4 regions of the Paenibacillus sp. NN59 genome follow, and region 2 is predicted to be linked to each of the others. Evidence: riboswitches for the same ligand, from Rfam matches in the RefSeq annotation. Region 2 holds a riboswitch; each other region holds the start of a gene.
The links. Region 2 has a riboswitch for cyclic di-AMP ahead of ACT89M_RS10405 (C40 family peptidase). Riboswitches for the same ligand answer to the same signal wherever they lie in the genome.

Region 1 (2,202 bases), 1.4 Mb from region 2:
CCGAGGATATGAATTAGTTACATTGGACGAGATGCTTAAACTGCCAAAAGAGAAACAATAATTGAAAGAACAGGGTGTCCCTCTACGTCGTCATGAATTATGCCTATCATGATTACGCAAGAAAGAACACCCTGTTTATTAATGCTCAATTCAACTTATGACCTCACATCCATAAATGAGAGGGTTTAAGCCTTATTTTAAAATGTACAACTCAATATCCTGAAAACCAAACGAACTAACGAACTGTTTGCTTCCAGGGATAAAGATGTCAATACGATTTCCCTTGATCGCGCTACCTGCATCCAAAGCCGTTGCTACGAAAGCCTGTTTCGGCAATCCAGGGTGTGTATGCCCTGTCACTAGTACCTTGGTTCCAAAAGGGATAACCTTGGGATCCACTGCGATTGTGCCGAGTTCGAGCGGGTTGCCAAAATAATCAACGGGGCCCCATCCACCATTCTCGGAAGCATCCGCGGAATACGCTGTTGCTTTAACACTAAGCGTTTTGCTGTAGTCGAATGTTTTCCCCCAAGCCTGTACCACTTTATTATCTGTATTCACGTCCAGGCTTGCAGCAGTCACCGTTTTTTCCTGCGACTTCGCTTGAACTGGTGCCGCTTCTACTTTGTTTTCGTTACCTGGGATTGTAATTTTCAAACCACCATAGATGTTATAAGGTGAGATGTCTTTATTCGTTTTAATTAATGTGTTCATATCAACGCCGTATTGCTTGGATAAGGTGAAGAAGGTATCCCCTTCTTTGGCCACATGAACGGAATCCGCGTGAGCCGGAACGGCTTGAATGAATAGAATGGATGTCAGTAGTGCGATGGCTGTTTTGGCTAAACGTTTCTTGTTATACATGGTCTTCCTCCCTCATGATGCCTGCGAAGTTAGTTGTCGGATTCGGATGGAGGAACCCACCCTATAGGCTGTACGTGACATGCTGAAGCATTATGTATTCCTAATTCACCCCAAGCAGCATATTTCTCAAATCATTAACTATGTCTGCATTGTTACGTCCCCCGCACTTCCGCTTCGGAAGTTTCGGCAGTCTTGAATATATCACAAATTTGTAACCTTAAGCTGTAGTAAATGTTTCCATTTGGCGTTTTAATTCATTTTACAGGTAACAGAAAAGTTACTTTTTCAGCTCCACCTTTTCTGCAAACAACAAAAAAGCGTCACCGGATCTTTCGATCCGATAACGCCGTTATTCATTTGATTCTACATACGGAATGGCATGAATTAAAGTACTTTTGCAAGAAAGTCTCGTGTACGCGGGTGTTTTGGCGCCCCAAACACTTCATCCGGGGTACCTTCCTCAACGATGACGCCGCCGTCCATGAAAAGAATGCGGTCTCCCACCTCACGCGCAAAACCCATCTCATGCGTTACAATGACCATCGTCATTCCGCCTTCAGCAAGACGTTTCATGACTTCCAATACCTCTCCGACCATCTCCGGATCAAGGGCCGATGTAGGCTCGTCAAACAGCATCACATGCGGCTGCATCGCGAGTGCTCTTGCAATGGCAATCCGTTGCTTTTGACCACCGGATAGCTGGTTAGGATATACATCTTTTTTGTCCGCCAAACCGACTGTCTTCAGAAGATCCTCGGCAATTTTGTTAGCCTCATCCGTGGATTGTTTCTTCACCTTGATTGGAGCAATCGTAATATTTTGCTGAACCGTTTTATGAGGGAACAGATTAAAATGCTGGAACACCATGCCCATCTTCTCACGTGTAGCATTAATGTTATGCTTGGGATCGGTTATCGAAACACCTTCGAAATCGATCTGTCCCGATGATGGCTGCTCTAACAGGTTCAGACAGCGCAAAAATGTACTTTTACCCGAACCGGAAGGACCAATAACTACAACGACCTCACCTTTGCCGATCGTTACGTCGATGCCTTTCAGGACATCATTTTTACCATATGATTTGTGTAATTGTCTAACGTCTATCACTTGCACCCAACTTCCTTTCCAATCGTCCGAGCAGCTTGGACAGAATAAATGTCATCACAAAGTAAATGGCTGCCGCAATAATGAACGGGTTCAGACCCTGGAATGTGAGATTTTTGACTACACTTGCTTGATACATAATATCCACCATACCGATGACCGAAATAATGGATGATTCTTTAATGATCGTTACGAACTCGTTACCGATGGCTGGCAAAACGGCCTTGAAGGCCT
Region 2 (2,202 bases):
ATTTCACAACGCCATCACGTCCCACAAAGATCGGTTTGTCCGTACCGAGTTCATAGAAACGTGCCCAAATCGGTGATGCACTGGAATCAGCAATAATTCGGCTATCCCCATTCGCTCTCTCATACCGATATCCTGTAATTTTCACTTTATTAAACCAGGCTTCGGCACCTTTGATAGATGCAGTGATTCTTGAATTAGCCGGTCTCGTTTTCAGAAACTTCACAATGTTCACGCTTTCACCTGCAGTTAATGAAGGCACTTCATAGATTCTGGCTCCCGCAGGTCTAAGTGAACTGGAATCATGCTGTTGTCCCCAGGCCGTTAACTTCCCACCGGATACCACCTGGGTATTCAGGATAGCATCGACTCCTTTGGAAACTGCATTTTTACTGCGATTTGCAAGAGAACTGTCGATAAAGGAGAAGTTCCCCTTACGTCCTGCGACTTCATCAAGCATGTACATCACATTAATCATCGCATCATCATTATAGGTAATATGTTTATGATAGCCGGAACTTTGATAGACTTGAGGCCAACCGCCATTGGAGTACTGCATATTAAGCAAAAAGTTGATGCCCTTGATCGCTGCAGCTGAGTATCGCGGATCATTTGTTTTTTTGAATTCACTTGCTAGCCTTCTGATTTCTGAGTATGTAGCTTTGTTATCAATCGTTGATTTGGCCCATTCACCTGACGTCTGACTGTAATCTTTTCTCCAGCCTCCATCGGGGCGCTGATTCTTTAAGATATCGGACATACTCGCCGTTGTACCGGAAGCATCAGCTGCCGATACGGTCGGTACAGGAAGGATAGCCATTCCCGCTACGGAGAATACCATAGAACACGCCAGTACAAATGTTACTAATTTTTTTGCTTTCACTCGACAACACTCTCCCCATTCACAAATTTGATTACTTATATCACATATATTCCAATGAAAACAATTTAAATACAAATTATGTATTTAATATGGTTATAATATGCAATAAATATATTTTTGTCAATATATGCAACAAACCAAAAAAATTTGTTAAACAGAATTTTTTCCATTTTAGCCTTTAACAATCTTGTTTAATATCCAAGTTCTCTCATATGAAACACAAATGACTTTTTTGTAATCTTTAACTCCCTAATTTCAACAAAATGATAACTAAAATCGATAATTCCGCTAACATTGAGGCTAAATGAACACCTTTAAACAGGTTTGACAATTACGCATTTATGCAATATAGTTTCAAATAGTTACAAAAACTTAATTATTCATTTGCCGAGTTTCAGGATTGAAAACGGGGGAACCATTTTGGGTGAATTATTCTTATACATAGGAAATATAGGGAACCTTCTACCGAACCCTTAGCTAACTCCGTAGGCATCGAAGGGAGAACATTGATTTTGAAAAAACTGATTATTTCCATTTTTGGGGCTGCTGTACTATTTACATCCGGGGCAACAAGCACAGAGGCAAGCACAATTAATACGATGGTTAACAATATGACAGGCATCCCGTACAAATGGGGCGGCACAACCATGGCTGGCTTCGATTGTTCCGGGTTTATGAGATATCTTTTCAACAAATATAGCATTGAGCTCCCTCGCACGTCGCAACAACAAGCGAAAGCCGGAACACCTGTCTCCAAAGCAAGCATTCGTACAGGAGATCTGGTCTTCTTCAACACAACAGGTAGAGGCATCTCACATACAGGAGTATACATCGGTGGAGGTCAATTCGCACATGCCTCCAGCAGCAAAGGTGTCAGCATCACCAAGTTGTCCAATCCGTATTTCAGTGATCGTTATGTAACCGCAAGACGGGTGACAGGTCAATTTATGTATAACAAAATGTTGGGTAAACTTTAATTGAATTTAAAGAACGGGGAGTAGCCTTTGGCTACCTCCTTACAGTAAAGAAAGTAAAGATGAGCTATAAAAAAACAAGGTCATACGCCTCTATTAAAGAGGTGTATGACCTTGTTAATTTTTGTTTTACTTCATTCACTAATGGAGCGCCTTCTGCACCCTCATTGCTCCCTGTGACAGAGCATGTCCGCCGCCCACTGCACCAGCAACAGCTACCGTCTCCATGATCTCCTGATCGGTCGCTCCCTTGGACCGGGCTTCCTCCACATGATAGAACGTGCACACTTCGTTATTAGCAAACAAACCGATACCTAGCGCAATTAACTGCTTGGTTTTGGCGTCAAG
Region 3 (2,202 bases), 2.2 Mb from region 2:
TCAGTCCACTTATTCAGGCCGGGTTACTCTACTCCCTGCAACATTATCAATCTACTGAAGAACGCATTCCTTTTATTCGGGGCATCAAAACGTTATGGAAACCCATGATATTGCTACACACGATACGTACCTTTCTCATGTTCTTGCCTGCATACTGGCTTCTGCCCAAATTGTTTTCTACAATAATGGACAGTTTTCATTCTCTTCATTTATTACTTCCCGGCATTCCATATGTAGCAGGCTGGATTATTTATGGCTGGATTGTACATCATGCAGTGCTCTACATGCAGTTTGGTATTTCTGACCCGGAAGCAGAAGGGCGAATTCACGGGACGCTCAAGGGACTGTGGATTGCTGTGCGCCGCATCTTTGCTGTCATCGGCATTGCGCTGGTGCTGGGAGTTGTGCATTTAGTGGTCTTTGGTGCATTCACTTCCGCTTCCTGGTTCTTGACAGGACTATCCGGATTAATCCTGCAACAATCCTATCCGCTTGCTCGAAGCCTACTCAGTATGTGGAAAGTATGTAGTCATTTCCGTTTATGGCAGTCCACATCTACCAGACATGAAAATCATATACGTTGAACTAAAATGTTACACGCCGTCTGAGATCGCTTTCAAAAATAAAGAAATGTTACCATCTTATATTAAACATTTCATTGGTTATTACGTATAAATACGCAAACCTCGACCTTTCCCCGTCAAAGGTCGAGGTTTTTTTTGTTAATTTTACTGCTAAACGTTGCCAAAGTACTAAGCCTCTGGTACAATAAGCGCAGTGAGTTTTTAGTAACAACTTTGTAATCTTTAAATCCTTATTTGTAACAACTTTAAATTAAATCCTTAAAATTAAATTTTCTTTTCATTTTTCAGGTGCATAACTAGCATAGCCAAATTCCTGGCACCTGGGAAGCGGGGGAACCAGTTATGGGTGAATTGATCTTGAAACAGAGGGATCATAGGGGACCTTCAACCGAATCCTTAAGCTAACCTCGCAGGCGTTGGAAGGGGTATATCACTTGTTTAAGAAGAAACTGACCGCAGCAGTACTTAGCCTCACATTTGCATTATCACTTGGAGCAGGCAGCGCATTTGCAGATTCTAAGATGGATAAAGTAATTGATTCAGCAATGGGAACTACATACAAAAGCGGAGGAACAACGCTTGACGGTTTTGACTGCTCCGGATTCACACGGTATGTATTCGACAAATTAGGTATTGATTTGGCTCGTCAATCTAGCTCCCAATACGACATGGGTGATTCCGTATCTCGCATGGAGATGAGACCTGGAGATCTGGTGTTCTTCAACACAACAGGTAAAGGTATATCACACGTAGGCATTTTTGTAGGAAGTGGCAAGTTTGCACATTCTTCTTCTTCCAAAGGTGTAACGATCAGCTCTTTGAGTGAGAACTACTGGGCTAACCGCTACGTTGGCGCTAAACGGATCATGAGCACGGACGATTATGAGTCACTGGCCCTTGACTAGGTACAAGCTGTAATCAACATGATGTTGGAACCATGTAACTCTACTGTAACGAAATACGAAGTATAAACAGAACCGCCCGGTACATTCTCCGCAGGAATGTATCCGGCGGTTTTTTTATGCTTTCTGACTCTGTGTAGTTCCCGATGTTGCAAGTCATGGTGTGTATGTGAACTAACACGTTCGCCTGCTTTCGTTTGTCCGTGCCCTTATCATGTTTTTACCCAGCCTGTTATAATATAAACGGAATGATCACGACTTTTGTTTCAATTTTTATTTGATCATATGAAGACTTGCCTAATACACAGCTCTTTTGTAGAGTGAACAATGATACGGATATTGAAGAAAGGAGCATGCACTGTTATATGAAGAATGAAGCCTCTTTGATACTTCATGTTGTACCGATGCAAGAAGAACATGCTGAACTTATATGTGGCTGGAAATACGCCCCACCTTACAATATCTATAGCTGGCTTCCTTGGGAACAGATGAAAGTACTCGAAGTCGAGTTCGGTGATGCACAGCTCAGACAACAACAATATGCCATTATCCTGGATCAACATGACCAGGTTTATGGGTTTGCACAATATTTTCCGCTCCAGCATGTCACACGAATCGGTCTCGGTATGCGCCCCGATCTGTGTGGTCAAGGTCTTGGTAAAGCATTCGTTACTGCGATTGTACAAGAGGCCATCCGCCGCAATCCATCCAATGAG
Region 4 (2,202 bases), 2.3 Mb from region 2:
TCATCCATAATCGGGATGCTCATGAGGACATTGTGCGTATTTTACGTGAGGAGAAGGCTGGTGAGGTTGGAGGTGTGATGCATTCTTTCTCTGGTAGCTGGGAAACGGCGAAAATGTGTCTGGATTTAGGGTTCCATCTGTCCTTCGGAGGACCGGTCACTTTCAAAAATGCCAAGCAACCGAAAGAGGTGCTCGCCAAGGTTCCGATGGATCGATTTTTCTTAGAAACGGACTCCCCGTATCTTACACCGCATCCTTATCGTGGAAAACGAAATGAGACAGCGCATGTACGTCTGGTTGCTGAAGTAGCTGCGGAAATTAAAGGCATTTCGGTAGAGGAAATTGCTGCAATTACCACCAAAAATGCCATGGAACGATTTGGGATTCGATAAGAAAACGAGTAAATCGGGTGAAAAAGGGAGATACAGAGAGGTAATTTGCTCTTTGTTTCGAATAATTGCAGAATATTACAATATTTTAACCAAATATTTAGAAAAACGTACTTGATCCGTGCTTTACAACATGCATCAAAACAGGATATCATCTTTTCAGTGAATTGTTGCGCGGAAAATTGGACAGATGTTCGGGGGATGAACAAAGGGACACTTTCCGATGAGACAACATTACTTTCATGAATCAATCTCGCTGAGTCTCCGTTAACGGAGAGCGGGGGAACCAATAGGGCTTAAACATCGGTGATTCTAGCCGGTGCGCATCGTTCGCTGACCCAAAAGCAGCGGAATGTTCTGCGAAGCCGTATTTGATTTCTTCTTTGGGTCTCGGGGTGAATTCAAGGGCGTCCGCCATGAGCGGGTGACCTAAGATAGGGCGGCTCTCTTTCGCCCGAACCCGACAGCTAACCTCGCAAGCGGAAAAAGAGAGGCAACCTCGTGCATGAATTTCCGATATTCAAAATCATTCGGAAGCCACGAAAGGGTCTCTTACACTCTTTCTTTGGCTTTTTTTGTTTTGAATAAAAGAAATATTGTCATCATACGGTATGTATTCAGGAGGATGACATCATGTTGCGAAGAGGGGTTCATGGTGCAGAACCGGTCATTATCTCTGATCTGTGTTCTGTAGAAAAATTGTTATAGTCGCGTCAAAGACATCATGCATTACTTTAGACGGCGAGGCTATGAAGGAGGACGGAGAAGTGGGCATATTCCAACCAGAAGAGACCCATGAGTCACGATCATCCAGTAAGTCTTTCGCGTTGCGGTGGAAGCATGAGAACTTGCGTCAAATGGCATTGATCGCGATATTCTCAATTGCGCTTGCAATCATGATCTTGTTAGTCGTTTACGGTCAGGCCGGGAAGCAGGTTTCACTGGTTATTGACGGCAAAGCTCAAGTGGTAGAGACTCGTACAGGAATGCTTCAGGAAATGCTGGAGGAGCAGTCAATCACAGTCAGCCCTCACGACAAGGTATCCATGCCCATGAATGGGGCGATTACAGACGGAGACCGAATCGTTATTGAGCGGGCCGTTCCAGTTAAAATCACGGCAGACGGAGACACCAAGACTCTTTATACAACCGATTCATCGGTACAGGGTGTAATTCAGCAATCAGGTATTCAAGTTGAAGATCATGATAAAGTGTATCCAGCGCTCGGAACCGCAATTAAAGCGGATATGAAGATTCGTGTAGTGCGTGTAACAAAGCATACAGTGGATGTGAAACAACCGATTGCTTACAAGGTTGTGAAAACGGCAGACCCAAGTTTGTTCCAAGGAGATAACCGTGTTGTAGTGAAAGGCAAGGAAGGCACAATTGTGCAACATATCGAAAAGGTATTTCAAGATGGAGAACTCGTCTCCAAAAAAGTGGTAGGTAAAACGGTTGCCACCAATCGTGTAGATAAAGTGATTGCGGTAGGTACGAAAGCTAAACCGGTTGTGAAGGAACCTGAGGTTCAATTGGTATCTGCCAAAACTTCGACGACCAAAAAAGCTGTAACAACGAACTCGAAGAAAACATCTGCCTCGGGCAGCAAGGTGATTACGGTCTCCGGGAATTCTTTTAAATACTCTAAAGTTTTGAAAAATGTATCGATGACAGCCTACTCTTCTGAAGAGCCGGGTATTGGTACAAAAACAGCTTCCGGTACTCGTGTAACGGAGGGGCGCACCATTGCAGTTGATCCCAAGGTCATTCCAATCGGCTGGTGGGTATACATTGAGGGCCTCGGCTTCCGTCG

Region 1: another riboswitch for cyclic di-AMP. It lies ahead of ACT89M_RS16415 (3D domain-containing protein); the one in region 2 lies ahead of ACT89M_RS10405 (C40 family peptidase).
Region 3: another riboswitch for cyclic di-AMP. It lies ahead of ACT89M_RS00510 (C40 family peptidase); the one in region 2 lies ahead of ACT89M_RS10405 (C40 family peptidase).
Region 4: another riboswitch for cyclic di-AMP. It lies ahead of ACT89M_RS00140 (resuscitation-promoting factor); the one in region 2 lies ahead of ACT89M_RS10405 (C40 family peptidase).

Annotation. Positions count from the first base shown of each region.
Region 1 is NZ_CP199678.1:3,735,778-3,737,979, forward strand. Features, by position in the region: gene ACT89M_RS16410 (polysaccharide deacetylase family protein) at 1-61, shown strand, start outside; gene ACT89M_RS16415 (3D domain-containing protein) at 193-864, opposite strand; cyclic di-AMP (ydaO/yuaA leader) riboswitch at 867-1,063, opposite strand; gene ACT89M_RS16420 (amino acid ABC transporter ATP-binding protein) at 1,249-1,971, opposite strand; gene ACT89M_RS16425 (ABC transporter substrate-binding protein/permease) at 1,958-2,202, opposite strand, start outside.
Region 2 is NZ_CP199678.1:2,324,461-2,326,662, reverse strand. Features, by position in the region: gene pelA (pectate lyase) at 1-880, opposite strand, end outside; cyclic di-AMP (ydaO/yuaA leader) riboswitch at 1,256-1,387, shown strand; gene ACT89M_RS10405 (C40 family peptidase) at 1,393-1,857, shown strand; gene ACT89M_RS10400 (carboxymuconolactone decarboxylase family protein) at 1,996-2,202, opposite strand, start outside.
Region 3 is NZ_CP199678.1:106,986-109,187, reverse strand. Features, by position in the region: gene ACT89M_RS00515 (hypothetical protein) at 1-584, shown strand, start outside; cyclic di-AMP (ydaO/yuaA leader) riboswitch at 878-1,015, shown strand; gene ACT89M_RS00510 (C40 family peptidase) at 1,019-1,489, shown strand; gene ACT89M_RS00505 (GNAT family N-acetyltransferase) at 1,852-2,202, shown strand, end outside.
Region 4 is NZ_CP199678.1:30,382-32,583, forward strand. Features, by position in the region: gene ACT89M_RS00135 (TatD family hydrolase) at 1-392, shown strand, start outside; cyclic di-AMP (ydaO/yuaA leader) riboswitch at 634-887, shown strand; gene ACT89M_RS00140 (resuscitation-promoting factor) at 1,157-2,202, shown strand, end outside.